DNA from 4 places in the Streptomyces tyrfis genome. Region 4 is predicted to be linked to each of the others. Evidence: riboswitches for the same ligand, from Rfam matches in the RefSeq annotation. Region 4 holds a riboswitch; each other region holds the start of a gene.
What was found. A riboswitch is a leader RNA that binds a small molecule or an ion and turns the genes downstream of it on or off. The one in region 4 is predicted to bind cyclic di-AMP.
Positions count from the first base shown of each region.

Region 1: another riboswitch for cyclic di-AMP. It lies ahead of WA762_RS11890 (C40 family peptidase); the one in region 4 lies ahead of WA762_RS05735 (M23 family metallopeptidase).
Region 2: another riboswitch for cyclic di-AMP. It lies ahead of WA762_RS14875 (LysM peptidoglycan-binding domain-containing protein); the one in region 4 lies ahead of WA762_RS05735 (M23 family metallopeptidase).
Region 3: another riboswitch for cyclic di-AMP. It lies ahead of WA762_RS03825 (M23 family metallopeptidase); the one in region 4 lies ahead of WA762_RS05735 (M23 family metallopeptidase).

Region 1 is NZ_JBAGJZ010000012.1:68,130-75,836, forward strand. Features, by position in the region: gene WA762_RS11865 (adenosylmethionine--8-amino-7-oxononanoate transaminase) at 1-124, opposite strand, end outside; gene bioB (biotin synthase BioB) at 117-1,280, opposite strand; gene WA762_RS11875 (8-amino-7-oxononanoate synthase) at 1,422-2,564, shown strand; gene WA762_RS11880 (hypothetical protein) at 2,557-2,862, opposite strand; gene WA762_RS11885 (ATP-binding protein) at 3,215-3,646, shown strand; gene WA762_RS11890 (C40 family peptidase) at 3,771-4,244, opposite strand; cyclic di-AMP (ydaO/yuaA leader) riboswitch at 4,248-4,411, opposite strand; gene WA762_RS11895 (hypothetical protein) at 4,784-5,092, opposite strand; gene WA762_RS11900 (ATP-dependent Clp protease proteolytic subunit) at 5,100-5,738, opposite strand; gene WA762_RS11905 (hypothetical protein) at 6,052-6,174, opposite strand; gene WA762_RS11910 (S8 family peptidase) at 6,713-7,707, shown strand, end outside.
Region 2 is NZ_JBAGJZ010000016.1:65,316-73,022, forward strand. Features, by position in the region: gene WA762_RS14865 (APC family permease) at 1-611, opposite strand, end outside; gene WA762_RS14870 (hypothetical protein) at 973-1,293, shown strand; gene WA762_RS14875 (LysM peptidoglycan-binding domain-containing protein) at 1,460-2,215, opposite strand; cyclic di-AMP (ydaO/yuaA leader) riboswitch at 2,218-2,376, opposite strand; gene WA762_RS14880 (MIP/aquaporin family protein) at 3,089-3,934, shown strand; gene glpK (glycerol kinase GlpK) at 4,007-5,524, shown strand; gene WA762_RS14890 (M20/M25/M40 family metallo-hydrolase) at 5,721-7,707, opposite strand, start outside.
Region 3 is NZ_JBAGJZ010000003.1:144,068-151,774, forward strand. Features, by position in the region: gene WA762_RS03810 (STM4012 family radical SAM protein) at 1-190, shown strand, start outside; gene WA762_RS03815 (STM4011 family radical SAM protein) at 199-1,131, shown strand; gene WA762_RS03820 (SGNH/GDSL hydrolase family protein) at 1,189-2,034, opposite strand; gene WA762_RS03825 (M23 family metallopeptidase) at 2,223-3,113, opposite strand; cyclic di-AMP (ydaO/yuaA leader) riboswitch at 3,119-3,272, opposite strand; gene WA762_RS03830 (tyrosine-protein phosphatase) at 4,108-4,920, shown strand; gene WA762_RS03835 (DUF6126 family protein) at 4,946-5,113, opposite strand; gene WA762_RS03840 (helix-turn-helix domain-containing protein) at 5,147-5,755, opposite strand; gene WA762_RS03845 (aspartate aminotransferase family protein) at 5,918-7,312, opposite strand; gene dxs (1-deoxy-D-xylulose-5-phosphate synthase) at 7,309-7,707, opposite strand, start outside.
Region 4 is NZ_JBAGJZ010000005.1:110,191-117,897, forward strand. Features, by position in the region: gene WA762_RS05730 (M16 family metallopeptidase) at 1-1,125, shown strand, start outside; cyclic di-AMP (ydaO/yuaA leader) riboswitch at 1,498-1,665, shown strand; gene WA762_RS05735 (M23 family metallopeptidase) at 1,679-2,470, shown strand; gene WA762_RS05740 (HPr family phosphocarrier protein) at 2,860-3,141, opposite strand; gene WA762_RS05745 (bifunctional acetate--CoA ligase family protein/GNAT family N-acetyltransferase) at 3,316-6,279, shown strand; gene WA762_RS05750 (DUF5998 family protein) at 6,405-7,001, shown strand; gene WA762_RS05755 (alkaline phosphatase family protein) at 7,001-7,707, shown strand, end outside.

The DNA of each region.
Region 1 (7,707 bases), on a different contig from region 4:
GCCGCACCCCGGACGCGGACTCCACGACCAGCGGTTCCTGGCGCCCGGGCATCGGGCCGTACGGATGCCAGACATGGGCGCGGTCCAGGGAGCGCAGCTCGGCGGGGGAGAGCGGCTCAGGCATTGGGGGCGAGATCCGTGCCCGCGCCGCGCCGGCGCACCGCCACCAGATCCGGGCGCGCCGCCGGACCCTCCCCGGCGTCGTCCGCCCCGGGCGCGTCGGCGCACGGCGCGCACCCGCCGCCGCCCCCCGACTCGCAGCCGTCCCCACCGGGGGCGCGGTGCGCCGGCAGCGTCGTCGTGTCCGCGCCCTCCACCTCGAAACCGGCGTCCGTGATCATGTCCAGGTCCGCCTGCCCGGCCTGCCCCTCGCTGGTGAGGTAGTCGCCCAGGAAGATCGAGTTGACCAGGTGCAGCGCCAGCGGCTGCATCGACCGCAGATGCACCTCCCGCCCGCCCGCGAGCCGCACCTCCACGTCCGGGCAGACGAACCGGACCATCGCCAGGATCCGCAGGCACCGCTGCGGGGTGAGGTTCCACTCCTTCGCCAGCGGGGTTCCCTCGAACGGGATCAGGAAGTTGACGGGCACCGAGTCCGGATCGAGCTCGCGCAGCGAGAAGACCACGTCGACCAGGTCGGCGTCGGTCTCGCCCATCCCGGCGATCAGCCCGGAACACGCGGAGAGCCCGGCCGCCTGTGCCTGCCGCACGGTCTCCACCCGGTCCGCGTAGGTGTGGGTGGTGGTGATGTCCCCGTACGTCCCCTCGGACGTGTTGAGGTTGTGGTTGTACGCGTCGGCGCCCGCCGCGCGCAGCCGCTCGGCCTGCCCGTCGGAGAGCAGCCCGAGGCAGGCGCACACCTCGACGCCCTCGTGCCGCTCCCTGATCGCCGCGATGGTCTCCGACACCCGGTCGACGTCGCGGTCCGTCGGGCCGCGGCCGCTCGCCACCAGGCACACCCGCTTCGCGCCCCCCGCCACACCCGCGGCGGCGGCCTTCGACGCGTCCTCCGGCTTCAGCCAGGTGTACTTGAGGATCCCGGCCTTCGAACCGAGCCGCTGGGAGCAGTACGAGCAGTCCTCGGGGCAGAGACCGGACTTGAGGTTGACCAGATAGTTCAGCTTCACCCGCCGCCCGAACCACTGACGGCGCACCTTCCCGGCCGCGGCCACCACGTCGAGCAGGTCGTCGTCCGAGGTCGCCAGTACGGCGAGCGCTTCTTCACGGGTCGGCGGCTCGCGCCGCAGCCCCTTGTCCACCAGCGTGTTCAGGAGGTCCATGGCGTTGATCCTGGCCCATGGCGCACCCCGCAGCCAAGGAGGAACCGGACAACAGACCCTGTGAATGGTGTGTGTATTGCCACACCATGCCCTGCTGCGCCCGCGGTTAGGGTCTGTGAACTGCCTACAAAAGGACCGCCCATGTCCTACGCCCCGTTCGACTGGATCGACGACGCGGCACGCCGCCGCGCGGACGCCGGACTCGTCCGGACGCTCCGCCCCCGCCCCGCCGCGGCCGAGCTGCTGGACCTCGCGAGCAACGACTATCTGGGGCTGACCCGGCACCCCGAGGTCACCGCGGCGGCGGCCGACGCCGCGCGCCGCTGGGGCGGCGGTGCGACCGGCTCGCGGCTCGTCACCGGCACCACCGCCCTGCACGCCGAACTCGAACACGAACTGGCCGCGTTCTGCGGGTTCGAGGCAGCGCTGGTGCTGTCGTCGGGGTACGCCGCGAACCTGGCCGCCCTCACCGCGCTCACCGGCCGGGGCTCGCTGATCGTGTCCGACGCGGGCAACCACGCGTCGATCATCGACGGCTGCCGGTTGTCCCGGGCCGAGACCCTCGTCGTCCCGCACGCCGATCCCGACGCCGTGCGCAAGGCCCTGCGGACCCGCGAAGGGCGGGCCCTCGTGGTCACCGACTCGGTCTTCTCGGTCGACGGCGACGCCGCACCGCTGACCCCCCTGGCCCGAGTGTGCCGGGCGGAGGGGGCGGCGCTGCTCGTCGACGACGCACACGGCCTGGGTGTGCTGGGGGAGGGCGGCCGGGGCTCGCTCGCCGTCGCGGGGCTCGCCGGCGACGAGGGCGTGGTCGCCACGCTCACCCTCTCCAAGTCCCTGGGAAGCCAGGGCGGGGTGGTCCTCGGCCCCGCCCGGGTGATCGAGCACCTCGTCAACACGGCCCGGACGTTCATCTTCGACACCGGCCTGGCCCCGGCCGCCGTCGGCGCGGCCCTCGCCGCCCTGCGCGTGCTCGCCCGGGAGCCGGGGCGCGCCGCCCGGGTCCGCGCGGTCGCCGCCGGGCTCTTCGAGCGGCTCACCGCGGCCGGTCTGACGGCGGTGCGCCCGGACTCGGCGGTGGTCTCGGTACGGGCCCCTTCGGCGGACGCGGCGGCCCGCTGGGCGGCCGACTGCCGTGAAGCGGGGATCGCCGTAGGGTGCTTCCGTCCGCCGTCGGTGCCCGACGGAGTCTCCCGGCTGCGGCTGACCGCGCGCGCCGATCTGACGGACGAGCAGGTCGACGCGGCGGTGGAGACCGTGCGGCGGACCGCTCCGGTCAGCTGACCGGAGCGCGGCACGGACCGGAGACGAACGAGGCCCGGTCCGCCGCCGCGGCGAACCGCGGCGGCGGACCGGACACGCACCTGGAGTCCGGGGCGGACAGCCGGCCGGCACCGGACGGGCCGGTCTCCACGCACTCGTTCAGCCCCGTGCTGCGGCTGCTCCGCCGCCGGCGCGGTTCGTGCCGAGCGGAGAAGTCCGACGTGACGACCTCCTCGGGCGGACCGGCCAGGAGCGTGCGCGGCCCCGCGCCGGCCACGCCGTACGTGTCCAGCAGCCGGTTCACCTCGGTCGGCCGCATCCCGCCGCCCGGCCCTGACGCGGTTGATCGCCGACTGGTGTCGGCCGACTGTCCGCGCGGTCTTCCGGCGGGTCGGTCCCGAGGCGTGACGCGGGCTCCGGACCTTCTCCCCGGGCTCGCGGCGTCGTACCACGGGTCCGCGCCGGATGCGCGGGCTCCCTCCCTCTCGCGCCGGGCGGTCGGTGCGGCGCGCGCGTGCGGTTTCGCGCGGCCGCGTTCACCGCATCGAGCGACAGATATATGCATATCTTGTGGGATCGGCGTCACAGCGGGTGCGATCAGTGGCAATCTGACGCGAAGCGGAACCAGGACCGGGAACGTGCCGGTCCGGGTGGGAAAGGGGTGGCTCGCCGTGGCAGACCATCAGGAAGCAAGCATCACTCTGCCGAGCGAGCCGGTCTCGGTCCCGGCGGCCCGCAGACACACGTTCCGAGTGCTCACCGAATGGGGCCTGACCGCGGACGACGGCCTCGCCGACGCCGTCCGGCTGATCGTCTCGGAGCTCGCGACCAACGCCGTCCAGCACACCCTCGGCCAGTCGCCCACCTTCACCGTGGAGCTGAGGCTGGAACGGGAGGAGCTGCTGCGCCTCGGAGTGACGGACAGCCACCCGCGCCTGCCCCGACGGCTGCCCGTGGCCGTCCAGCAGGACAACGGGCGAGGCATGGTGATCATCCGGAAGCTGGCCGAGGAGCGCGGCGGCCGACTCCACGTCACCCCCACCGCCGACGGCGGCAAGACGGTGTGGATCGACCTGCCGTGCGGCGGCTCCGCGCGGAGCTGAACGTTTCGCCCGGCCGGCCAGGTCTTACCGGACGGGCCGCCTCCCCGGTGCCGGTGCGGCGCCGTGCGGGGCCCTCCGGCGTGCCGGAGGAGGCCGGAGGACCCGGCCGCCGGAGGGCGAGGCGTCAGCGGACGCGGCCGTAGTAGACGCTCTTCGACCAGATCTTCTCCAGGCGGACGACCGCGCCGGTCCTCGGCGAGTGCCAGATCTTGTTGTGCCCGGCGTAGATCCCCACGTGGTAGACGCTGCGACCGTAGTGGAAGAAGACCAGGTCACCGCGCTGCCGGTGCCGGGCCGAGACATGGCGGGTCTTGTTGTACTGCTGCTGGGCGGTGCGGGGGAGCTTCTTGCCGGCCTTCTTGAACGAATAGACCGTCAGGCCGGAGCAGTCGAACCGGTAGGGGCCGCTCGCCCCCCACCGGTACGGCGCCCCCTTCTTCGACGCCGCGATGTTGAGCGCCTTCAGCGATGGAGCGGCCGCCTGGGCCTCCGTGGCGGCGCCCGGGGCGAGCATGGTGCCCCCGACGGCGGCCAGAGTCAGAACCGAGGCCGTACCGGCCCGGGCGAGCAGAGACGGGACATGAACCTGCGCAGTCATGCGCAACCCTTCGTCAGCCGCCTGTGAAGGATGACCTGTCGGGTTCGGGCTGGCGAAGTTGCCCGGCCGCGCTCGGCGGCTTCACCCCGAGGGCCGACCGTGAACCGGTCGACCCGTTGTGCTCGGGTCCTCCACTCCTGCCGATCCACTTCCGTCGACCAGTCATCCGGGCGGCGGCAGGACTCGGCGTCCGCCCGGACCGCCCCGCCGCGGTGGCGGGGGCTTGTCGTCCCAGGGATCTTGACTCACCGACAGTCGTATTTCCGAGCTGAAACGACGATATGTGAGAGTCCTCACGACTGACCTGTTCGAGTGGAGCTGACGTTTTCGAGCACCCGGTTGCGCGTGTGCGCCCGGTGTGCATCAGGCACGTAAGGGCGTATCTCGTGCACCTATCATCCGAAAACCGCAAGTTGGAATTTTGCCTGCAAACGGTGTTTTCTACGCTGAAAGAGTAGGAAAATCGGTTTGATCGTCGGGCGTGTCGTGTGGGGAGGCGGCCGGTTCTCCGGCGGCGGCGACGGCGACCGGACGCGTGCTCAACTCCCCGGAACGGGCGGCAGGGCGATCCGCCCGCACCGCCGCTCCCCGTCCAGCACGCGCAGCGCCCGGGCGAGGGTGCCGGCGTGGAGCCGCGCCTCGCCGCGCTCGTGCATGAGCGTCAGGGCGTCCCGCAGCGCGCCCGCATGCGCGGCCAGTGCCTGCGCGGCGCGCAGCGCGCCGTAGGTGTCGCCGCCGTGCACCGGATTGATCCGGCCCAGCTGATCGACGACTTCGAGGTAGCGGTCGATGAACTCGCCCTCGGCGCGGGTCAGAGCCGGAAGCGGAGGCGTCTCGGGCGTGCGCATCAGTCGCTCACTTCGGACCGGACGGCCGGAGCGACGTCTTCCGGCTCGCCAGGACGTGGTCCGCCAGGCCGTACGCCAGCGCGCCCGGCGCATCGAGGACGAGATCGCGCTCGATGTCACCGGCGACACGCGCGCCGTCGCGGCCCGTGTGACGGGCCAGCAGCGCGACGAGCGTCCGGCGGACCCGTTCCAGCTCCGCCGCCTCGTTCTCCAGATCCGACGGGCGTCCTCGTACCGGCTCGGCGAGGGCGGGCTGACGCAGGATCACCCGGGCCCCGGGCAGCATATGCCGCCGGCCCGGGGCGCCCGCGGCCAGCAGGACGGCGGCGCAGGCCCCTGCCTGGCCCAGGCAGTACGTCTCCACCTCGCAGGCGAGGAACTCCATCGTGTCGTGGACGGCGGTCATGGCCGCGAACGAACCCCCGGGGGAGTTGATGTAGAGCGAGACCGGCAGGTCCGGTGCGGCGTATTCCAGATGGATGAGCTGCGCGATCAGGTCACCGGCCGCGGTGTCGTCGAGTTCGGTGCCGAGGAGGACGATTCGCTCGGACAGCAGCTTGGAGTACGGGTCGAAGGTGCGGGTTCCATGAGCCGTGCGCTCGGTGAACTCGGGCAGTGCGTATCGGGCGGCGGGGCGGAACGACATGGGCTGCCTCTCGTCGAGGGCCTGCGCGGGCCCGTGTCGGGACCGCGTCAGCGCCTGTAAGAAATGTACAGGACGTACAGAAGATCATGATGGGGGTACGTCCTGGTGATCCGCTGAAACGCCCAGGTCGGAGAGTTTTGCCGTTCGCTGAGGGCGGATGTCTCACAGTCCGTCACGATGGCTTGAGCATCAGGCTGCTTCGCCCTCGCTGAAGCCGAGTGGAGCAGTCGGGTGGTCCGAGGCGACGCGGAGGTCACCGGGGCGCGGGCGGACGTGCACCCCGCTCGGTGACGTCGGCGTCGGCATGCCCGGATCATGCGGCGAGGGCGACGCCCGGCGCGCCGTTGGCGGCGGGAAGCGTGGGGTGCGCGTCGTAGAGCCGGACCTTCCACGGCTCCAGCTCCCGGCTTCCGCCGCGGCGAGCGGGCGGGCTCACGCAGTTGGCGAGTCGTGGGCGACTGGCCGAGGCGGTCGACGAAGGTGTGGCCGGAGGGCGCGGTGACGAGGCGGGTCGAGCGGGCAGTCCTGGGCGCCCGGCACGGGAACTCACCCGACGAACCAGCGCGCGGCCCTTCGCCCGCGGAGATCCCAACGCGTTCGACGCGTCCGTGACGCTTCCCGTTCCGTCCCGCGTGGGTCGCACGCGTGCGGGGTCGTACTGCGATTCCGGCAGCTCGGGGGTTCTGTGCGCAGTCGGATTCCCCGGGTCGTCTCGGGTCCGTGCTCAACGCGTCCGGCCGTCCCGACGCGACCGGCGCGTCGGCAGGAAGTGCCGCCCGAAGAAGAATCTGACGAGCCGTCACCAGTACTGCCCGGGCTGGCCATACGTGGTGGAGCGTTGTTACACAACGATCATTGAGTGCCTCCGAGCGCCCCCGGAATACTTCAAGCCCCGGGGGTCGCACGAGACTTCGAGAGCACCCCGTCCGGGCCGGGCCCTCGCCCGCCCGATTCACTCCTGAGCAGGGGCAATCTTGCGTAAACGATCAAAACAGGCGTATGCCGTCGTGGCTGCGGCCGCCGTCGTCCTGACGGCGGGCATGACCGGCCCGGCATCGGCGGGGACCAGCGGCCCGGACCCGGCGGTCCCGAGCGCCGTCAAGGGCACGGGGGCGGTCGGCAAGGCCGTGCGCACCGTCACCCTGATAACCGGTGACCAGGTTCTCGTGGACTCCCGCGGCCGGGTCGGCGGTATCCAGCGGGCGAAGGGCAGACAGGACATGCCCTTCTTCACCTGGACCTACGACGGCCGCACCTATGCGGTGCCGCGTGATGCCCGGCGGCTGATCGCCGACGGCACGCTGGACCAGCGGCTGTTCGACGTCACCGGACTCGCCGAACCGGAGAGCCTCAAGGCCAACCGGGCCGGCCTCAAGGTGATCGTCGGCTACCGGGGGTCGGCGGCCGGTTCCGCCCGCGCCGAGGTGCGTTCCTCCGACGGCACCACCGTCCGCCGGACCCTGTCGGCCCTCGACGCCGACGCCGTCACCAGCACCACCGACAGCGCGGGTTCCCTGTGGGACGCGCTGACCCGTCGGCGGAGCGACGGTTCGGCGGCCAAGGCCTCCGGCATCGCGCGAATCTGGCTGGACGGCGTACGGAAGGCGTCGCTCGACCACAGCACCGGCCAGATCGGCGCTCCGGCGGCCTGGGCCCGCTCCTACGACGGCACCGGTGTGAAGATCGCCGTCGTGGACACCGGAATCGACGCCACCCACCCGGACCTGGCGGGCCGGGTGGTGGCGGAACGGAACTTCAGCGGCTCCCCGGACGCCCGGGACCGGGTCGGGCACGGCACGCACGTGGCCTCCGTCGCCGCCGGTACGGGGGCCAAGGACGCCCGGTTCAAGGGCGTGGCGCCCGGGGCCCGGTTGATCAGCGCCAAGGTGCTGGACGATCAGGGCAACGGTGACGACTCCAGCATCCTGGCGGGGGTCGACTGGGCCGTCGCCCAGGGGGCCGACATCGT
Region 2 (7,707 bases), on a different contig from region 4:
GTGCCGTCCGGCGCGGCGACCTGGCCGTGCACCAGGGCGGAGGCCCCGCGCTCGGAGTGGGCGAAGCCGAGGACGGCGACGACGGCCGCCGCGACCACTTCGAGGACCAGGAAGATCCCCGTGATCCAGGCGTTGGCCCGCAGGTCCAGCAGCCCGGCGAGGGTGGCGAGCAGCATGACGCCCGCGCCCGCGAGAGGAGCCGGGATGTGCACGACGGGGGCGAGGTAGTCGGCCGTCCCCATGGCGATGACCGGCGGCACGATCATCACGACCAGCAGCGACAGCACGAAGACGAGCCATCCGGCCAGTCGGCCCGCCATGGTCGACACCATCGCGTACTCGCCGCCGGCGCTCGGGATGAGGGTGCCCAGCTCCGAGTAGCAGAAGGCGACCGCGATGCAGAGCAGCGAGCCGACGGCGATGGTGAGCGCGGTGTACGTGCCGAGGGTGGAGAACAGGTCCGGCACGACCACGAAGAGGGTCGAGGCGGGCGTCACGCACGACAGCGTGAGCAGTGTCCCGCCCACGACGCCGATGGAACGCTTGAGCTTCTGCGGGGTGGGGCCGGTCGCCGGCGCGAGCGCCTGGGGAGCGCTGAGCGTTTCGGTCATCGTGCGTTTCCGATCAACAGGTGTGATGTACGAGCACGGGAGCGGTATCGCCTCCAGACGAGGACGTGGCGTGTGTTCTCTTCACTCCCGGCGCGAACATGCAATCTTGACGAGTTCCATAGGTCAAGAGCCGTTTACCTTCGGAATTCGTTGTCCCGGTGATCCGTTTCGACGGTTTGAGCTTCTTCGGGCTTCTAGTCGCGGGGTGTCCGGGAGTACGGGAACCGCAGCCGGCCCCGCGGGGAAAGTTCCGCCCGTTCCGGATTCCGGACGGGCGACGGCACCCGGGGCGTCGAGTGCCCGGCGGTCGTGGGCCGTTCCGCGGGTCGCGGATCCTCCGATCAGGTGCCAGCCTGGATGCATGGCTTGGGCGTCATGGACGACTCGTGGTGTTTTCTCCGGGCACGGCGGCGTGCTCACGGACGAGGTCGGGGTCCTGACCGGGGACCTGACCGTGCATACGACCTGGGCGGACGACACGGCCCAGGTGACGGTGCAGTACACGGGCGCGATCGACTGGTTCACCATGTCGGGCAGCCCGGTGCCCTGCTGCTCCGAGGAGGACAGCCGGCGTCTGCACGAGGCGGCGGTGCGGTCCGTCCGGGAGGGCGCGGCGGCGAAGGTTCCCAGACCGCCGCTCGGCGGCCGGCCGCAGCGCCCGGCGGAGCGCGCCCAGGAATGAGGCACGCCGCACGAGGCGCGCCCCCGTCCGGGTGCGGGCGGGGGCGGGCGGCGCGACGGGGCGGGTGCGCCATGACGGGACGCGCCCCTCCGGGGAGCCGTGCGGCTCTCCGAAGGGGCGCGTCCCGTCGGTTCCGGGGCCGGCGCGGGGCCGGGCCGGGGGTGCGTCAGTACGCGCCGAACACGTTGTCGATCGAGCCGTACCGGTCGGCGGCGTAGTTGCAGGCCGCGGTGATGTTGGCGACCGGGTCGTAGCTGTCGAGCGCGGTGCCGGGCACGTGGTAGGCGCGGAACGTCGGGTCGATGACCTGGAGGAGGCCCTTGGACGGGATGCCGGCGGCGGCGTTCGAGTCCCAGTTGTTGATGGCCCGGGGGTTGCCCGAGGACTCGCGCATGATGTTGCGGTGGATGCCGTCGTAGCTGCCGGGAATGCCGTGCTCGGACATGATGGCGAGCGCTTCCCTGATCCAGCCGTCCAGGTCGTTCGTGTAGGCGACGGGGGCGGTCTTGACGGCGGCGACCGGGGCGGCGGAGATTCCGGCGGGGCCCTTGGAGCCGGCCTGGGCGCCGACGGTCAGCTTCATGCCCGGGTGGATCAGGGCGGGGTTCGCGCCGATGACCTCCCGGTTGTCCTGGTACAGCTTCTGCCAGCCGCCCTCGAGGGAGTAGTCCCGCGCGATCGTGGAGAGGCTGTCTCCGGCGATCACGGAATGCGTGACGGCCGCGCCCTTCGGCGCGGACGCGGTTCCGACCGTGGAGACGGCCGACACCGAGGTCTTCTCGGCGGCCTGCGCCGGGGCGGCCGAGGCGAATCCGGCTCCGATCAGCGGAAGCACCAGGGCGACTCCGCCCGTCGCCGCGGCGACGAGGCGGCGGTTCAGCGAAATGGTCGAGCGGCGACGGTACGTACCCGTTGCGGTCATGACGAATTCCTCTCCGTCGCCTGCGAGGTGAGCTGTCGGGTTCAGACTGGAGATGTCTGGCCGCACGAATGCGACTTCACCCCGAGCCGTTCCGGATACCGGACCGGCGGCCTACCTGGTTCCCCCGCTCCTGCCGTACGTGAGTGGGTCGGTTTCTCGGACGGCGGCAGGATTCGGCGTTCCGTCCGGATTGACCGTGACCGTAGGCGAGGAAAGCAGAACGAAACAAGTCCCTATTTATTGATCACAATTGATCCGCAAGATCAATTCATGGAATTCGCAGTAATCCACCTCACACGGCGGGGCCAACTTTCCTTGCCCAGAAAGGGTCCGGGCTCCGGACCGGGTCATCCGGCTGGCCTTTTCGTGACTCACGCCACGTGGCGACAAAAGGGACTTTTCGTATCACCCTCAAATGCCGCAGCACGCACCTAAAGCGCCTTTACTGACCAAAAATGTAATTCACCATAAATATGCTCAAAACCGGACATTCACCCCCCCCTGGGAGCGGACGCCGATGCGGCCGCCGTCCAGTCCTCACCCACGCTCCCGGGGCACCCGCCCGGCCCGGGAGCGGTCGCCCCGTTGCGCCGCCCGGGTGCACGGCCCGGCCCGGGCGGCGGCCCTCTCGACCGTCGCGCCCATGCGGGCCGCCCGTCGGTCGCAGCCCGGCCGGCGGCGCGATGACCAGCGGGAACGTCATCGCCGGGCCCAGCGCGCCACCGCCCCGCCGGGACGGTCGGGCCGTCGCGGCCCGGCCGGCCGGCGTCACGCGACTGCTCCGCACGGCGTGCGGAGCCGCATCCGCGCGCCTACGCTCGTTTCTGGATCAATGCCGCCAAAGGTCGTGATCTGACAGGAAGCGAGATCCCCATGGAGCGGCGCAGGTTGTCGGGATTGCTCGGGGAACTCGCGGCGGAATTCACCGGCACGATGGTCCTCATCCTCTTCGGCTGTGGCGTCGTGGCCCAGGTCGCGGCCGGCGGAGCGCTCACCGACCCCCGCGGCGGGCTGGGAAACCACGACAGCATCGCCTGGGCCTGGGGCCTCGGGGTCACCCTGGGCGTCTATGTGGCGGGCAGGCTGAGCGGCGCCCACCTCAATCCCGCCGTGACGGTCTCGCTCGCGGCGTTCAAGGGATTCCCCTGGCGAAAGGTCGTCCCCTATTCCCTCGCTCAGCTCGCGGGCGCCTTCGTCGGCGCCCTCGTGGTGCGCTGGAATTACACCGAGGCACTGGCCCGGGTGGATCCCGGGCACACCGTCAAGACGCAGGCCGTCTTCTCGACCCTGCCCGCCAACGGAAATATCGAACTACCCGTCACCGAATGGGGAGCGTTCCGGGACCAGATCATCGGGACGGCCATTCTGGTATTGCTGATCTTCGCGGTCACGGATCTTCTCAATACGGCGCCGGGCGCCAATATGGGCCCGTTCGTCGTGGGTCTCGTCGTGGTGGCCATCGGCATGGCTTTCGGAACCAACGCCGGTTACGCGATCAATCCCGCACGCGACCTCGGGCCCCGGCTGGCAAGTTTTCTGACGGGTTATGGAGGGGCGTGGCGGGACCAGTACGGGAATCTCTACTTCTGGGTGCCGATCGTGGGTCCGCTCGTGGGCGGCCCGCTCGGCGCCCTCCTCTACACGCACCTCGTCGGCCGTTTCATCCCCGCGGCGGAGCCGGAGCCGGAGGGCCGGATCCCCGCACCACCGGAGAGGTGACGACCGGTTCCCGCGCCGGACGCGGGCCCGAGGGGCCGGCACCGGCCGCGGATTCAGGAGAGGCGACACACCATGGCGGACTTCATCGGGGCGGTGGACCAGGGCACCACCAGCAGCCGCTTCATGATCTTCGATCATGACGGGAACGAGGTGGCCAAGCACCAGTTGGAGCACGAGCAGATCCTGCCCCGCCCCGGCTGGGTGGAGCACGACCCGGTCGAGATCTGGGAGCGCACCAACTCCGTGATGCAGAACGCGCTCCGCTCCGGGGGGCTGAGCGCCTCGGACCTGGACGCCGTCGGCATCACCAACCAGCGCGAGACCACCGTCGTCTGGGACCCCCGCAACGGCCGCCCGTACTGCAACGCGATCGTGTGGCAGGACACCCGCACCGACTCCATCGCGCGGGCGCTGGAGAACGACGGGCACGGCGAGGTGATCCGGCGCAAGTCGGGGCTGCCCCCGGCCACCTATTTCTCCGGCGGCAAGATCAAGTGGATCCTCGATCACGTCGAGGGCGTCCGCGCCGCCGCGGAGCGCGGGCACGCGGTGTTCGGGACCACGGATTCCTGGGTGCTGTGGAATCTCACCGGCGGTCCCGAGGGCGGCATCCACGCCACCGACGTGACCAACGCGAGCCGGACCATGCTGATGAACCTGGAGACCCTCGACTGGGACGACGAGCTGCTGGACATCTTCGGCATCCCCCGCAGGATGCTGCCGGTCATCAACCCGTCCTCGGACCCGGACGCGTACGGGTGCGCCTGCACCTCGCGGCCGTTGCGCGCCGCGATCCCGGTGACCGGGGTGCTCGGCGACCAGCACGCGGCGACCGTGGGGCAGGTGTGCTTCGAGCCGGGCGAGGCGAAGAACACGTACGGCACGGGCAACTTCCTCGTCCTCAACACCGGCACGGAACCGGTCCGGTCCTGGCACGGCCTGCTCACCACCGTCGCGTACCAGTTCGGGAAGACTCCCGCGGTCTACGCCCTGGAGGGCTCCATCGCGGTCACGGGGTCCGCCGTGCAGTGGCTGCGGGACCAGATGAAGATCATCAGCAGTGCGGCGGAGAGCGAATGGCTCGCCCGTACCGTCGAGGACAGCGGAGGCGTGTACTTCGTACCCGCGTTCTCGGGGCTCTTCGCGCCGTACTGGCGCTCGGACGCGCGCGGCGCGATCGTCGGGCTGGCCCGCTACCACACCAACGCCCATCTGGCCCGGGCCACGCTGGAGTCCATCTGCTATCAGACACGTGACGTGGTCGAGGCGATGGAGCGGGACTCCGGTGTCCACCTCGACGTGCTCAAGGTCGACGGCGGGGTCACCGCCAACGAGCTGTGCATGCAGATCCAGGCGGACGTCCTCGGCGTGCCCGTCAGCCGCCCGGTCGTCACCGAGACGACCGCGCTGGGAGCGGCGTACGCGGCGGGTCTGGCCACCGGGTTCTGGCGCGACGTGGGCGAGTTGCGGGGGCACTGGCAGGAGTCGATGCGCTGGGAGCCGCAGTGGGACGAGGGGCGGCGCGCCGAGGGGTACGAGAACTGGCGGCGGGCGGTCGAGCGCACCCTCGACTGGGTCAGGGTGGACTGACCGGCCCCGCCGACCGGCCGGTTGTCCGATCCCGCCCACCGGGCCCGTCGCCCGCTCCGGCCCGTCGGACGCCGCGGACGGATCGAGCGCCGGACGCCCGGCCCCCGCCGGGACCGCCGCGCGGGCGCAGCGGCCAAGTACGCCCGCGCGGCGGTCCGGGTCAGGTCAGGTCAGGTCAGGTCAGGTCAGGTCAGGATCAGCCGTCGGTGCGCAGTCCGGCGAGCAGGTGGTACACGGTCTCGGTGCCGCGGCGCAGGGCCTCGACGCCGATGTGCTCGTCGGTGCCGTGCATGCGCTTGAGCATGTCCCGGTTCACCGTGAACGGATACATGCCGTAGACGGGGATGTTCTGCTCCCGGAAGGGAACGGCGCTGGTCACCGCCTCGAACTGGCAGGCGGTGGCCCGTACTCCGGGGTGCGTCCGGCGCACGGCCGTCTGCCAGGCGCGGAAGACGTCCGTGTCGGACGTGGAGTCGGGCGTGGCCAGATAGCCGCGCAGCCGGTCCAGCGCCTCCTGTTCGCTCTCGCCGGGGTTCCCGACGACGGTCAGCGTCGCCCGGTTGCCGATCAGGGAGCGCAGCTCGGCGACGACGCGGCCGGGGTCGTCGGCGCCGGGCAGGAAGGCGGCCCGGAACTCGGCGGTCGCCGTGCCCGGCACGATGCTCGGGTAGTAGCCGGACCGCGCCGAGGTGAAGGCGAGGGTGGTCCGCAGCATCGCGTTGTGCAGTTCCGGGGTCTCGCTGAGCCGGATCACGGCCTCGCCGGCCCGGTCCCGTTCCGGTTCGCCGCGGGCGTCGAGCATCTGCCGGACGGCTTCGGCGAGCTGCCGGTCCGCGGTGGCCTCGGCGAGTTCGGCGAAGTACCGCCGGGACAGCGCGTTGGGCCGGATGTGGGCCCGCCACTCCCCCAGTTGCTCCAGCACCTCGCCCAGCCGGATCACGGCCTGTCCGGTGAACGGCTTGGAGGTGTGGGTGGCGTACGAGGAGGTCTCCAGGCGCAGCAGCAGGGAGCGCTTGTCGTTGCAGGTGAGCGTGGCGATCATGGGGGTGACGCCGTCGCGCTGGTCGAGCACCCAGCCGCCCTCGGTGACGACCGCGCCCGCCTCGACCCTGCCGGGGTGTTCGGTGAGGAACCAGCGCACCCCGTAGGGGCCCTGCTCCTCGTCGCAGTCGGACCAGAAGACGATGTCGCGGTCGAATGCGGCGCCCTCGCGGACGTGGCGCAGCAGGGCGGCGACGAAGGCGGCGTTGACGCCCTTCATGTCGAGCGAGCCTCGCCCGTACAGCTTGCCGTCCTTGATCTCGGCGGCGAACGGGTCGGTGGTCCAGGTGTCGCCGGTGGCGGGGACGACGTCGGAGTGGCCGAGCAGGACCAGGGGTTTCCTCCGGTCCTTCCCGCTGCCGGGGACGCGGGCGAAGAAGTGGACGTTGCCGTCCTTGGGGGTGGGCACGATCTCGGTGGCGACCCCGGCGGACCGGAAGATCTCCTGGAGCATCCGGGCGTACGGTTCGGTGAGCGCGCCGTCGCCCGGGTTGCTGGTGTCCTGGCGGATCATGGCGACGGCGAGGGCCACGGGGTCGGTGGGGTCGCCGTCGAAGGAGGCCCGGGCCGCCGCGGGGGCGGCCGAGGCGCGGGGGGCGGCGGCGGTGGCCGCGCCCAGGCCCAGCAGGGTGCCGGCGACGGCCGTCGCGCCGGCGCCGAGGACCGAGCGGCGTGACGGGCGGGTGGCGGGAAGGCCGTCCAGGCAGGCGGAGACGACCGCGCCCGGGTTCTCCTGGTGGGCGTAGTGGCCGCCCTCGACGGACAGCACCGTGCACGCGCCGCGGGTCCAGTCGGCCCAGCGGCGCACCGTCACCTCGGCCACGTGCGGGTCCTCGGTGGCCCACACGGCGCGCAGTTCGACCTCGGGGACGGCGGTCAGGCCGCCGTCGTAGCGTCCGGCCAGCCGCAGGTCGGCGATGACGGGAGGCAGCAGCACCTCCTCGAACTCGGGGTCGGCCAGGAGTTCGGGATCGGTCAGCCCGGTCCCGGCGACGAACGCGCGGGCGTCCTCGACGGTGACGTCGCCGCCGTCGCCGTGGAAGTCGCCGGGGCACTGCCCGGCCACCGCGCAGAGCCGGGCCACCGGCACTCCGGCCTCCAGCAGCCGGGCGCAGGTCTCGTAGGCCAGCAGCGCGCCGAGG
Region 3 (7,707 bases), on a different contig from region 4:
CAGCCTCCCCGCCGAGGACTTCCCCGCCGAGCTGGCCCGTTTCGAGGAGCGTGGCTGGCTGGACGCGGCGGCCGGGGCGGCCGGTCTGCTGCGGCTCTCCCCCGAGGGCCTGGCGCACTCGGACGCGCTGGGCCCCGAGCTGTTCTCCCCGGCCGTGCGGTCAGCGATGGCCGCGTACGAACTGAAGTGAGCGCCTCCATGGACCTGACCATCCTCTACCGCGGTCCGCTCGCGTCCTGCGACTACGACTGCCCGTACTGTCCGTTCGCCAAGCGGCGGGACAGCCGGGAGCAGCTGCGTGCCGACCGGGCCGCGCTGGAGCGGTTCACCGCGTGGGTCGCGGCGCGGTCCGGCGACGACCGGATCTCGGTGCTGTTCACGCCGTGGGGCGAGGGGCTGGTCCGGTCCTGGTACCGGCGGGCCCTGGTGGAGCTGGCGGGGATGCCGCACGTCGGCCGGGTCGCGATCCAGACCAATCTCAGCGGCCGTACCGGCTGGCTGGCCGGGGCCGGGGACGCCGGGCGGGAGAAGATCGCGCTCTGGTGCACCTACCACCCGGGGCAGACGCCGTACGAGCGGTTCCTGGCGAAGTGCCGGGAGCTGTCCGCGCTCGGCGTCCGCCACAGCGTCGGCGTGGTCGGGCTCGACGAGCATCTCGGCGAGGCGCGGCGGCTGCGCGCCGCGCTGCCCGACGAGGTCTATCTGTGGGTGAACGCCGCGGAGGGGCACACCTACACGGACGAGGAGGCGGACCGCTGGACGGAGCTGGACCCGCTCTTCCCGTACAGCCGCCATCCGCACCGGTCGGCCGGGCTGCCCTGCCGGACCGGCGAGTCGGTGATCTCGGTCGACGGCGACGGCACGGTGCGGCGCTGCCACTTCGTCAGGTCCGAGCTCGGCAACCTCTACGACGGGAGCTACCGGGACGCGCTGCGCCCGCGTGCCTGCCCGCTGGCGGTGTGCGACTGCCATATCGGCTATGTGCATCTGGAGACGCTGCCGCTGTACGACGTGTTCGCGGGCGGGGTGCTGGAACGGATACCGGCGGCCCCGCCGTCGTCGTCCGCCGGGCCGGTCGGAGCGACGGTCCTGCCCCTGGCCGGCCGGCGGACGGGGCCGGGGCCGTCGTGACGCCGGACGCCCGGGGCCGGGCTCGGGCACGGGTGGCGCCGTCCGCCGGGGCTCGGCTCAGAGGGGCAGGAGGTCGGGCCGCTTCGCCTCGACGTGGTCGCCCGAGGACTCGCCGCGCAGTCGCCGTCCGATCCACGGCACCAGGTGTTCGCGCGCCCAGTGGATGTCGTCGCGGCGGACCTCGAACGTGCCGCGCGGGGCCTGCGGGGGCCACGGCTGGTCGGGGTCGACGGGCACCTCGATCCCGAGGACCTGGGCGGCCCGCAGCGCGACCCTGGTGTGCCCCTCGGGCGACAGGTGGAGCCGGTCGTCGTCCCAGGCGCGCCGGTCCTGGACGGACCGCAGCGACCACAGGTCGAGGACGGGGCAGCCGTAGCGGTCGGCGATGGCGCGCACATGGGCGGTGTAGGTGGCGATCTTGCCGCGCAGATGACGCAGCACGGGAATGCCCCGGGTGTCGAAACCGGTGGTGACCATGACCACGCCGACCGACTCGGTCAGTTCGGCGACCGCGCGCTCGAAGCGCTCGGCCACGTCGTCCGGGTCGGTGCCGGGCCGGATGATGTCGTTGCCGCCCGCGCAGAAGGTCACCAGGTCGGGGGCCAGGTCCTTGGCGCGCGGCACCTGCTCCGCGACGATCTGGTCGAGGAGGCGGCCGCGTACGGCGAGGTTGGCGTACCGGAAGTCCGCGTGCGTGGGGCCCTGGGCGCCCGTCGCCTCGTCGGGGTCCGGAAGCTGGTCCGCGAGAAGTACCGCGAATCGGTCCGCCCAGCCGACGTAGGTCCCGTCCGGGCCGGGGTCTCCGACTCCTTCGGTGAAGCTGTCGCCGATCGCCGCGTACGACCCGATGGCGCCTTGTCGGTCGATGACGCCACGTTGTGTTTTTCTCGAATCGTCTGCCACAACCGCTTATCCTGCACCGACGAATGTGACCTACGCGACCGTAATAAGGGGTTGACGGGTGGTGAGATAGACCACCCGACGAGGGCCGCGACGCCGGGAATAACGGAGAGGGGCGGTGCGCCGCAGCGCACCGCCCCTTCGCATGGCCCGGGTCGTGCCCGGGCCCGCCCGCCGTCCGGCCGTTCGGCTCAGACGTAGACGCCGTGCGCGGCGAGGTAGGCGATCGGGTCGATGTCCGAGCCGTACGCCGGTCCGGTGCGGACCTCGAAGTGGAGGTGCGGTCCGGTGGCGTTGCCGGTGGAGCCGGAGAGGCCGATCTGCTGACCGGCGGTCACGGACTGGCCGGCCGAGACGGAGATCGAGGACAGGTGGCCGTACTGCGAGTAGCGGCCGTCGGGGTGCTTGATGACGACCTGGTTGCCGTACGCGCCGCCCCAGCCGGCGGTGACGACGGTGCCGGAGGTGATGGCCTTCACGCTGGTGCCGGTGAAGACGGGGAAGTCGATTCCGGTGTGGCTGCCGCTGGACCAGTTGGATCCGGAGGCCCGGTATCCGGTGGTGTGGTTGCCGGGGACCGGGTGGACGTAGCCGGAGGCGTTGCTCCGGGCTGCCGGGGCGGAGGCGGTCGCGGCCTTGGCCGCGGCGGCCACCGACGGCGCGGAGAGCGCCTTCGACGGCAGGGCGGCGCCCGCGCCGCCGCCGGCGGGCGCGGAGTGGGAGGAGCCCTGGGCGCCGAGCGTCAGCTTCGCTCCGGGGTGGATCAGGCTCGGGTCGTCCCCGATGACCTCGCGGTTGTCCTGGTACAGCTTCTGCCAGCCGCCCTCGACGCCGTGCTCGGCGGCGATCTTGGACAGGTAGTCGCCGGCGACGACGGAGTACGTGATGGCGGCCGGCTTCTCCGCGGCCCGCTGGGCCGGGACGGTGTGCGCGGCGGCGGGGGCCGAGGCCGGGGTGGCGGCGTGGGCGCCGGCCGCTCCGAACAGCGGCAGGGCGATCACGGCGGCGCCGACGCCCGCGGCGGCGACGCCCCGGGCGATGACGCTGGACTTGGTACGACGGTGGTTACCCGAGATGGGCATGGTGCGCTTCCTCTCCGGCGCCTGCGAGGTGAGCTGTCGGGTTCGGGCTGGAGATGCCCGGCCGTGCCTCGCACGGCTTCACCCCGAGCCGACCGGATCTCTTCGGTCGGCGGCCTACCTGGTTCCCCCGCTCCTGCCACGCGTCGACGGGTGCGATATCCGACCGGCGGCAGGATTAGGCGTTCCGACCGGATTGACGGTGACCGTAGGCGAGCCGGGACGACGAGAACAAGCCGCCGATTCCGGAGAAGGAATCGGCGGCGGGAATTCATCGAGGAATTACGGTCACACTGCGTGGCTCAGGATCTTGAATTTCCCTTATCCCGTCGGGAATGACGGACCGCCCCACCGGCACGCACGGTCACGGATATGATCCCGCTCACGAGCGCGAATCCAGCCCACGAAACAATGCACACACAGGCCAACAAATCACCTCAATATGGACATTTGACAGGTGTCGCGTGCCGGGACCTGCGCAAACTCCGCCCGGCCGGCCCTCATAAACGTCGGCGAATCCTGGGGGCCCCGGCCGGTCCGGGCCCGTGAAGCCGCGACCGAGATCCTTTTGAAGTCCGTCGATCACATGCGCGGGCGAACAGCACCCCCTTCGCCTCCCGCAAACACCTCGCATCTCATGACGGGTCGAACCGGAGCCGGATGAGAGACGGCGGCGGAATCCGGTCACCACCCGGCCCGCGAATTCCGCACTCTCGGAATGCGCACGATAAAGATCGATTTCTTCACCGCCCCTTTCCGTCGGGGAAACGGTCCGGATCCGGCTCCCGGCACGCCCCGGAACCACGGCCGGCCGGACGGGGCGTCAGGAGCGGGCCCGGGCGTTCCGTCCGGCCGGGCGGCACGGGCCTGGCGCGGGTATCGACAGGGCGACGATGAACTGGTTGCCTGATGAACCGATGAGAAACCCATGTCGTATCGTCGCGGGAGTGGCCTTGTCGGCGACTCGTGCCGACGGCCGGACCCTCCAGGAGTCACTGTGACGCAGCAGCTGCCGCAGATCCCGTCGACGGAGCCCGAACTGGCGGGCGTCCGCAACTTCCGCGACGTGGGCGGCCTGCCCACCATGGACGGTCGGCGGGTGCGGCACGGAAGGCTCTTCCGCAGCGGTCATCTCGCGCACGCCACCGCCGAGGACGCCGCCTTCCTCAGCGGTCTGGGGCTGCACACGGTCTTCGACTTCCGCAACTCCGCCGACCGCCGGCTCGACGGGCTCGACGTGGAGCTGCCCGGCGTGCGGAACATCAGCGTCCCGCTCTCCGACCCGGCCGACGGGGCCGAGTTCTGGCGGATGGTGCGCGACGGCGACATCGGTCAGCTGCGCGCGCTGCTCGCGGACGGCAAGGGGGCGAAGCGGATGATCGCGTCGTACCGCGAGATCGTGCTGACCCGCACCGCCGAGCACAGCCGGGTTCTGCACGCCCTGGCCGAGGACAGCGTTCCGGCGCTGATGCACTGCGCGGCGGGCAAGGACCGGGCCGGTCTGACGATCGCGGTGTCGCTGCTCGCGGTCGGGGTCGAGCGCGACGCCATCGAGGCCGACTACCTCAAGTCCAACGAGGCGCACCGCCGTTACCGGATCCGCCGCAGCGACACCTCGGCGGACGGCATGTCGGCCGAGGTGCTGGAACTGCTCAGTCCGCTCTTCGGCGCCCAGCCCGAATATCTCGCCGCGGCCTTCGCCGCCATCGAGGAGACCTGGGGCGACACGGAGCGGTATCTGACCGAGGGCCTGGAGCTGTCCCCCGGCACCCGTGAGCGGCTGCGCGACCGGCTCGTCGAAACGGCCTGACCGCGGCCCCGCCCGGAAGCGGTGGTCAGCCCTTGCCGGCCACCGCGAAGAGCAGATAGAGGAACGCCGCGAAGACGTGTCCGGCGATGAGATAGGCGATCAGCCGGATCACCACGCCGCGCGGGAAGTTCCGCTCCTGGGCCTCGTACTTCTTGGTCGACCCGAGCGGGTCGAAGTTCTCGGAATCGGACATGACAGTCCTCTCTGGCAACCGGCCGGGCCGGTCTCAGTGATGGTGGACGCCGCCGCCGAGGCACAGCTCGGCGGCGGGGCTCTGAAGCAGGGTGTGGACGAAGAGGAGTTCGGCGCCGTCGTGGTCGACGGCGGTGATCCGGTGTGGGGTGAGCGAGTCGAAGTGCGCGCTGTCGCCGGGGGCGAGGTCGTGCACGGTGTCCCCGAGCGTCACCCGCAGGTGCCCGGCGAGCACGTACAGCCACTCCTCGCCGGGGTGCACACGCACCAGGTCGCCCTGCGCACCGTGCGGGACCCGGACGCGGAGCGCCTGCATCGCCCGGCCGGAGCCGCCGGCCCGCTGGTACTGCCAGCCGTCGGCCTCGGCGCCCTCGAACTTCCCGCCGCGGATGATCGCGTCCCGTTCGGGGGGTGTCTCGCCGAGAAGCTCGGAGACCGTCGTACCGTAGATTCTGGCAAGACCGAGCAGCATCGGCAGCGACGGCTGCCGACGGCCCGTTTCGAGCCGGGAGAGATGGGCGGGCGACAGCCCGGCCCGCTGGGCCGCGGCCTCCAGGGTGAGACCGCGGGCACGGCGCAGGTCGCGCAGGCGTGGCGCGACCTCGGGCAGCTCGTCGGCCACCGCTCCGTCCGGAGTGTTCATGTACCCATTGGGCCAAAAACTTTCCTCTGGGGCAAATTTCTTACCTCTGAGGCAAAGAGCCCGCCGCACGCCCCCCACCTCGGGGCCGCACCGGGCCTGCGCCGGGCCGGCCACGTCGGCGGACGGCGGGCGGGCAGTCCCGGAGCGGCACGGGCGGCGCGGTCAGCGCTGGGCGACGGCCTGCTTCACCAGGGTCCTGCCGAAGTCCCACATCAGCCCGCCGCTGTGCGCCTCGTCCATCACCGCGGTGAACGCCGTGACGAACCGGTCGACCTCCGGCTCCCCGATCACCAGCGGCGGAATCAGCTTGATCACCTCGAGGTGGTCGCCCGAGACCTGGGTGAGGATGCGGTGCTTGCGGAGCAGCGGCACCACCACCATCTGCGCGAAGAGGCCCTTGCGGGCCGCCTGGAGCATCGTCCAGCGGCCGCGCAGCTTCAGCGAGGACGGGCGGCCGAACTCGATCCCGATCATCAGCCCGCGCCCGCGCACCTCGTGCAGCAGCTCGTAACGGTCGATCAGCGCGGCCAGCCGGCCGCGCAGCAGATCGCCGGTGCGGCGCGCGTTCGCGACGATCTCCTCGTCCTCCATCACCGCGAGGACGGCGAGTCCGGCGGCCATCGCCTGGGCGTTGGACCCGAAGCTCGCGGAGTGCACCAGGACCCGGTCCATCGAGGAGTAGACCTTCTTGAAGATCCAGTCCTTGCCGAGGGTCGCCCCGACCGGCACATAGCCGCCGGAGAGGGCCTTGGCGACGCAGACCAGGTCGGGTTCGACGCCCTCCTCGTGCTGGTACGCGTAGAAGTCGCCGGTCCGGCCGAGCCCGGTCTGCACCTCGTCCGCGATCAGCAGCGCCCGGTGCCGGTGCAGCAGTTCCTGCGCGGCCCGCAGATAGCCGGGCGGGGCCGCGTGCACGCCCTTGCCCTGGATCGGCTCGACGACCAGCGCCGCCACGTCGCCGCGCCGCAGCTCGCGGGCGAGCGCGTCGAGATCCCCGAGGGGGACGGCGGTGTCCGGGAGCAGCGGGGCGAAGCCGTCCCGGAAGCCGCTCTCGCCGTTGACCGACAGCGAGCCGGTGGTCAGCCCGTGGAAGGCGTGGGCGCAGTAGAGGATCCTGGGCCTGCCGGTGGCGTACCGGGCGAACTTCAGGGCGGTCTCCACGGCCTCGGTGCCGCTGTTGCCGAAGAAGACCCGGTCCAGGTGCGGGCTGTGCGCCAGCAGCTTCTCGGCGAGCAGTCCGGGCAGCGGCTGGCAGTCGAAGCGGGTGAGGTCGGCGAGCGAGGCGTCGAGGACGTCGTGGAGCGCCTTGCGGACGACGGGGTGGTGGCGGCCGAGGCCCATCACGCCGAATCCGGCGAGCATGTCGAGGTAGTCGGCGCCGTCCGCGTCCCAGAAGTACGCGCCCTCGGCGCGCTCGTAGACCTGGTCGAAGCCGATGGTGCGCAGCATCCGGGGCAGTTGGTGGTTGAGGTGCCTGGTGTGCAGTTCGTAGCGTTCGGCGCCGCGCTCCGCGAGGAGTCGCGCGAGGTCGAAGCCCTTGGGTTCGTCGTCCTTCATTCCGTGCCCTCCTCCGTGCGTGCGGCCGCTCCCCCGGTGATGGCCAGGGCGTCGCCGATCCGTCCGGCGATCTCGACCGGTGTGAGCCCGATGTCCGCCAGCACCTCGGCGCGTCTGCCGTGGGCGAGGAACCGCTCGGGGATGCCGAACGTCCGCAGCGGTACGTCCGTCCCGGCGTCCCGCAGCGCCTGCCCGACGGCCCAGCCCACTCCGCCGGTGCGGCTGTTGTCCTCGACGACGGCGACCAGCCGGTGCCGGGCGGCGAGCGGGGCCAGCCGGGCGTCGACGGGTTTCACCCAGCGCGGGTCGACGACGGTGCAGCGGACGCCGCGCTCGGCCAGCAGGCCGGCGGCGCCCAGGCACACCGGGGCCAGCGCCCCGACGGCGACCAGCAG
Region 4 (7,707 bases):
GAGCGCTGCGGCGCCACGCTCGACGCGCACGCCGACCACTCCGGCGTCCGGGTGTCCCTGGAGGTCCCGGCCTCCCGGCTGGCCAAGGCGCTCGGGCTGGTGGCCGAGGCGCTGCGGGCCCCCGCCTTCGCCGAGAGCGAGATCGAGCGGCTGGTGCGCAACCGGCTCGACGAGATCCCGCACGAGCAGGCCAACCCGGCCCGGCGCGCCGCCAAGCAGCTCTCCAAGGAGCTCTTCCCCGCCACCTCGCGGATGTCGCGACCGCGTCAGGGCACCGAGGAGACGGTGGAGCGGATCGACTCGGCGGCGGTGCGCGCCTTCTTCGACGCCCATGTCCGTCCGTCCGCGGCGACCGCCGTGGTCGTCGGCGACCTGACCGGCATCGATCTGGAGGCCCTGCTCGCCGAGACGCTCGGGGACTGGTCCGGCGACACCGCCGAGCCGCGTCCGGCCCCGCCGATCACGGCCGACGACACCGGTCGCGTGGTCGTCGTGGACCGTCCGGGCGCGGTGCAGACGCAGATGCTGATCGGCCGGATCGGGGCCGACCGGCACGACAGCGTGTGGCCGGCCCAGGTGCTGGGCACGTACTGCCTGGGCGGCACGCTCACCTCGCGGCTGGACCGGGTGCTGCGCGAGGAGAAGGGCTACACCTACGGTGTCCGGGCCTTCGCCCAGGTCATGCGTTCCTCGGCCCCGGACTCCGCCACCGGGGCGACCGGTGCGGCCATGCTCGCGATCAGCGGATCGGTGGACACCGAGTCGACCGGACCGGCGTTGTCGGACCTGTGGACGGTCCTGCGGACGCTGGCGGCCGAGGGGCTCACCGACGAGGAGCGCGAGACCGCGGTGCAGAACCTCGTGGGCGTCGCACCGTTGAAGTTCGAGATGGCGGCCTCGGTCGCCAGCACCCTCGCCGACCAGGTGGAGCAGCATCTTCCGGACGACTACCAGGCCCACCTGTACGCCCGGCTCGCGGAGGCCGGCACGGTCGAGGCGACCGCGGCCGTGGTCAACGCCTTCCCGGTCGACCGGCTGGTGACGATCCTCGTCGGGGACGCGTCCCGGATCCAGGAGCCGGTGCGGGCGCTGGGCATCGGTGAGGTGTCGGTGGTCACCGGCTGACGGCGGCGCCCGGGCGCGCCCGGGGGCGGGGCTCGCCCCGTGCTCCCGCGGCCCCGGTGCGGGCGACGGGGCGGGGAAGCGGGCGCCCGGCCTCGTCCGCGTGCGGGCGGATGCCGTCCCGGCCCCGAGGTACGGGAAAAGGCCTCCTCGACGTGCGCCGGGCGCGGGGCGGCACCCGCCGCGCGGATGTGAGGGGGAGCCCTGTGGGCGATGTCTCGCCGGGCCTTCCCCGAGATCCGTTCCGGCGGCGGGGTTGCCCGTACGCCCTGTGGCATGCGCTACAAAACGGCTTGTGCGTTTGGCGAACGAACAGACAGGCGCATAGCGTCTACCAGGCTGTTCGCCCCTCGTACGTCGCGACCGCGACGCACCGGACAGCCATCGCCGAGTCCCCGCCGGGCATACGCCCGAGGGAGCCGGGGACCCACGCAGTCCCTGGGGTGAATCGGACGTCCGGGTCTTCATGAGGCCGGGACGCCCGTAGGAGACCTTCCTGCTCCGAACCCGTCAGCTAACCCGGTAGGCGAGAAGGAAGGAAAGGACCAGCCACTTCATGGCGTTCACCCGTGCCACCGGGAAGCATCGTGCCCCGAACCGGCTGACGTGCACCGGTGCGAAGATCGCCGGGGTCGCGGCCCTGGCCGCCACCGGCGTCGTCGGAGGCGTCGCCTCTCCGGCTCTGGCCGCGGAGACAGAGGCCCCCGCCGTCGACGAGACCGGACTGAACCAGGTCATCGCCATCGAGGACGTCATCGCCGACCGGATCGACGCCCAGGCCGCGGCTCAGCAGCACCAGGCCGACGTCGCCGAGGCGAAGGCGGCGGCCCAGCGAAAGGCCGAGGCCGAGAAGCGCGCCGCGGCCAGGGCGAAGGCCCGGGCCGAGGAGAAGCGCGCCGCCGAGGCGCGGGCCGCCCGCTCCGCCGAGCGCGCCCGCCTGGGCGCCTTCCGGCTTCCGGTGGCGGGCTCCTACGTCACCACCGGGTACAAGTCCAGCGGTTCGCTCTGGTCCTCCGGAAGCCACTCGGGCATCGACTTCCACGCGGCTTCCGGCAGCTCCGTCGTCGCCATCGGCTCCGGTACGGTCGTCGAGGCCGGCTGGGGCGGCGCGTACGGCAACAACATCGTGCTCCGGATGACGGACGGCACGTACACGCAGTACGGGCACCTCTCCTCGATCGGCGTCCGGGTCGGGCAGAGCGTCCTGGCGGGTCAGCAGATCGGGCTGTCCGGCTCGACCGGCAACTCCACCGGCCCGCACCTGCACTTCGAGGCCCGGACCACTCCCGCCTACGGCTCCGACATCGACCCCGTCGCGTATCTGCGCGCTCACGGCGTCGCGGTCTGACCGGCGTTCCGCCCGCAACCGCCCGAAGGCCCCGGCAGCACCGTGCCGGGGCCTTCGCATGTCCGGGCCGGGGCGGCCGCCGCGTCTTCCGCCCGGCGAAGCGCCGTTCCGTCCGGAGTCGTACCGCTCGTCCGCGGCGTGCCGGACATGGTGAAGGGCCGTGCCGGACATGGTGAAGGGCCGCGGCTCCAGGGCTGCTTCCGGGAGTTCCCCGGTGGCTGGAGATTCCGCGGCCCTTTCGTCGGACCGGACCGAATGGAATCGGGCGGAACCGAAGCAGTCCAAACCGAATCAGACTGAACCGAAGTGGACCGAATCGAAACGGGCTGGGCCGAGTGGGACGGAGTCGATCCGGTCCAGGCCGGACCGGGCGGTTCCTGCGAACCGGATCAGACGGTTTCCGGGAGCTCGTCGAGGCCCTCGGCGACCAGCTTCGCCAGGCGGTCCAGAGCGGTCTCGGCGTCCTCGGCGTCGGACGCGAGCACGATCTCCTCGCCGCCCCGCGCGCCGAGACCGAGCACCGCGAGCATGGAAGCGGCGTTCACCGGGCTGCCGTCGGCCTTGGAGACCGTCACGGGGACACCCGACGCCGTGGCGGCACGGACGAATATGGAAGCGGGGCGGGCGTGCAGGCCCTCGGCCCAGCCGACGTTGACACGGCGCTCAGCCATTGGTTCTGCCCTTCATGGGTCAATAGTTGTCTAGACCATTCTCTCATGTGGTGCGCGGTGCTCGGGCCGGTCCGCGCCGCACCCATGACCAGTGCCGCAACGCCGTTCGGCCTCCCTCAGACTGCCCCGGCCCCGGCACGTACGCGACCGGTGGGCGAGCCGTAGTCTGTGCCCATGCAGTCTTCGTCGGAGTCGAGTCCGCATCACGCCTACCCCGATCACTGGGAAGCAGACGTGGTTCTCCGCGACGGAGCGACCGCGCGGATCAGGCCGATCACCACGGACGACGCCGAACGCCTGGTCAGCTTCTACGAGCAGGTCTCCGACGAGTCGAAGTACTTCCGTTTCTTCGCCCCGTATCCGCGGCTGTCCGCCAGGGATGTGCACCGCTTCACCCATCACGACTACGTCGACCGGGTGGGGCTCGCGGTCACCGTCGGCGGCGAGTTCATCGCGACCGTGCGCTACGACCGGATCGACGGGCGCGGCCGGCCCGCCTCCGCGCCCGCGGACGAGGCCGAGGTCGCCTTCCTCGTGCAGGACGCGCACCAGGGCAGGGGAGTGGCGTCGGCGCTGCTGGAACACATCGCCGCCGTGGCCCGTGAGCGCGGCATCCGCCGTTTCGTCGCCGAGGTGCTCCCCGCGAACACCAAGATGATCAAGGTGTTCCGGGACGCCGGCTTCACCCAGCGGCGGAGTTTCGAGGACGGCTCCGTCCATCTCACCCTGGACCTCGAACCGACGGCCGAGTCCCTCGCCGTCCAGCTCGGCCGTGAACAGCGGGCCGAGGCGCGCTCCGTGCAACGGCTGCTGGCCCCCGGTTCCGTCGCCGTCATCGGAGCGGGCCGCACGCCCGGCGGGGTCGGCCGCACGGTCCTGCGCAACATCCTCGGGGCCGGGTTCACCGGCCGCACCTATGCCGTGAACCGCTCCTTCGCCGCCGACCAGGGCACCATCGACGGCGTCCCCGCCCACCGATCCGTCGGCGAGATCGGTGAGCCGGTGGACCTCGCGGTCGTCGCCGTCCCCGCCGAACGGGTCCCGGAGGCCGTGGCCGACTGCGGCGAGCACGGTGTCCAAGGGCTCGTCGTGCTCTCCGCCGGATACGCGGAGTGGGGAGCGGAGGGCAGGGACCGACAGCGCGAACTGGTCCGCCAGGCGCGCTCGTACGGGATGCGGATCATCGGCCCGAACGCCTTCGGCGTCATCAACAACGCCGAGGCCGTCCGGCTGAACGCCTCCCTCGCTCCCGAACGGCCCGAGCCCGGACGCATCGGACTGTTCTCCCAGTCCGGGGCGATCGGCATCGCGCTGCTCTCCCGGCTCTACCGGCAGGGAGCGGGACTCTCCACCTTCATCTCGGCGGGCAACCGCGCGGACGTCTCGGGCAACGACTTCCTGCAGTACTGGTACGAGGACCCGGACACCGACGTCGCCCTGCTCTACCTCGAATCGTTCGGCAACCCGCGCAAGTTCATGCGGCTCGCCCGGCGCACCGCGGCCGTGAAACCCGTGGTCGTGGTGAAGGGGGCCCGGCACAGCGGCGCCACCCCGCCCGGCCACGCCGTGCCGGTCAGCCGGATTCCGGACGCCACGGTCTCCGCGCTCATGCGGCAGGCCGGTGTGATCCGCGTCGACACGGTCACCGAGATGGTCGACGCGGGTCTCCTCCTCGCGGGCCAGCCGCTGCCGGCGGGCCCCCGGGTCGCGATCCTGGGCAACTCCGAATCGCTCGGCCTGCTCACCTACGACGCCTGCCTGACCGAGGGGCTGCGTCCGCGGCCGCCCCTCGACCTCACCACCGCCGCGACGCCGCAGGACTTCCGGGACGCCCTGACCGAGGCCCTCGCCGACGAGGGCTGCGACTCCGTGATCGTCACGGCCATCCCATGGGTGGGCGAGGACGGCGAGGCGGAGGCGGGCGACGGCGAGGTGCTGGCGGCCGCGCTGCGTACGGCCGCCGAGGCGGGCCCCGGCAAGCCGGTGGCCGTGGTCCATGTGGAGATCGGCGGGCTGGCGGAGGCCCTGGCCACGGCCGCCGGCACGGTCGCGCAGCCGCGTGCGGCCAAACCGTCCCCCGCGGCGGCCGGGGCCGTGGCCGCCGAGCCAGCCACCGGGCGTGCGTTCGCCGCTCAGAAGCCCGGGACCGCCCAGTCCGGGACCGCCCAGTCCGGGACCGCCCAGTCCGGGACCGCGGCCCAGGGCGCTTCCGGCTCGGGCGGAGCGACCGGTGCGACCGGGACGGGAACGACCGGGCGGGTGGGCCGGATCCCCGCCTATCCCGCTGCCGAGCGGGCGGTGCGCGCCCTGGCCGAGGCCGTGCGGTACGCGCAGTGGCGACGGCAGGCCGCCACACCCGGCAAGGTGCCCGAGTTCCTCGACGACACCATCGACGAGTCCGGGACCGCCGAGCTGATCGACTCCCTCCTCGGTCCCGTCCCCGACCCGCGGGGCAGGTCGCTCACGCCCGACGAGGCGTGCGAACTGCTGGGGCGCTACGGCATCGACGTACGGCCGACGCTGCCGGCCCCCGACCCGGAGGCCGCCGTCGCGGCGGCGGCGCGGCTCGGATACCCCGTGGCGCTCAAGACCACCGCGCCCCATCTGCGTCACCGGGCCGACCTCGGCGGCGTCCGGCTGGACCTCGCGGGCGAGGAGGCGCTGCGACGCGCGTACGGCGAGCTGACCGACCTGCTCGGCAAGCCGGCCGAACTGCAGCCCGTCGTCCAGGCGATGGCGCCGCGCGGCGTCGACACCGTCGTACGGGCCACGGTCGACTCGGCGGCGGGCGCCGTCCTCTCGTTCGGGCTCGCCGGCGCGCCCTCCGAGCTCCTCGGCGACACCGCCCATCGTCTGGTTCCGGCCACCGACCGCGAGGTCGCGGAGCTGATCCGATCCATCAGGGCGGCCCCGGTGCTGTTCGGCTGGCGGGGCGCGGCGCCCGTGGACACCGCGGCGCTCGAAGAGCTGCTGCTGCGGGTGTCCCGGCTGGTCGACGACCATCCCGAGGTGGTCTCCGTCGCCCTGGAACCGGTCGTGGTCGGCCCGCAGGGGCTCACCGTGCTCGGCGCGAGCGTGCGGCTCTCGCCGCCCCCGCCGCGCGCCGACCTCGGCCCCCGCCGCCTGCCGAACTACTGAACCGGCGGGACGACCGCCGCGTCCCCGTCCCGCACGGCCCCGTCTCCGTCCCACCCCGCGCACGGCCCCGTCCCCGCCCCGCGCGACGTCCCCGGCAGTCATCCGCCCCCCGTAGGATGGTGCCCATGGCTAAGACCGGTACGACGACCCAGGGGCTGCGCGCGGCGATCGAGCGCAGTGGCTACTACCCGGCCCTCGTGGCCGAGGCGGTGGAAGCCGCCGTGGGCGGTGAGCCCGTCGCCTCGTACCTCGTCCACCAGGAGACCACCTTCGACTCCAACGAGGTGCGCCGCCACGTCACGGTCCTGGTCCTGACCGGCACGCGCTTCATCGTCAGCCACACCGACGAGCAGAACGCGGACACCAGTTCCCCGTCGCCGTACGCCACCACCTCCACGGAGTCGGTCAAGCTCGACCGGATCTCGTCGGTCGTGGTCAGCCGGGTCGTGGCCGACCCGGAGAAGTACGCGCCGGGCACGCTGCCCCGCGAGGTGGTCCTCACCATCGGCTGGGGCGCGGTCTCCCGCATCGACCTGGAGCCCGCCGCCTGCGGCGACCCCAACTGCGAGGCCGACCACGGCTACACCGGCAACTCCACCGCCGACGACCTGAGCCTGCGGGTCAGCGAGGCCGGCGACGGCCCGGACACCGTGCGCCAGACCCTCGCCTTCGCTCAGTCGCTCTCCGAGGCCACGGCCGCGACCGCGGCGACCGCCCGCTGATGGCCCAGCCGGCCTGGCAGGACCCGGTCCTGCTCGACATCGACACCGCGCCCGTCCCCGAGTACGGCAGGGGCTCGCTGGCCGACCTCCTCCCCACGCTCGTCGCCGGACAGGGCGTGCCCGGTTTCGGCGCGGCGATCCCCGAGCTCTCCCCGGCCGACCGGAACTGCGTGTTCCTGATCGACGGGCTGGGCTGGGAGCAGATCAGGGCGCACCCCGACGAGGCGCCGTTCCTGCACTCGCTGCTCCCCACCTCGCGCGGCGGCACCGGTCGCCCGATCACGGCGGGCTTCCCAGCCACCACCGCGACGTCCCTGGCCTCGGTCGGCACCGGACTTCCGCCGGGGGAGCACGGCCTGCCCGGCTACACCGTGCGCGACCCGGGGACCGGCGAGCTGATGAACCAGCTCCGCTGGCAGCCCTGGACCCCGCCCGCCGTCTGGCAGCCGCACCCCACCGTCTTCGCGCTCGCCGACGCCGCGGGGGTGCGCACCGCCCAGGTGTCCGCACCGGCCTTCGAGCGGACCCCGCTCACCCAGGTCGCGCTCAGCGGCGGCACGTTCCTCGGAAGGCTGACCGGCGAGGAACGGATGGACGTCGCCGCCGAACGCCTCGCCGCCGGCGACCGCTCGCTCGTCTACACGTACTACAGCGAGGTGGACGCCAGCGGTCACCGCTTCGGCGTCGACTCCGACGCCTGGCGCGG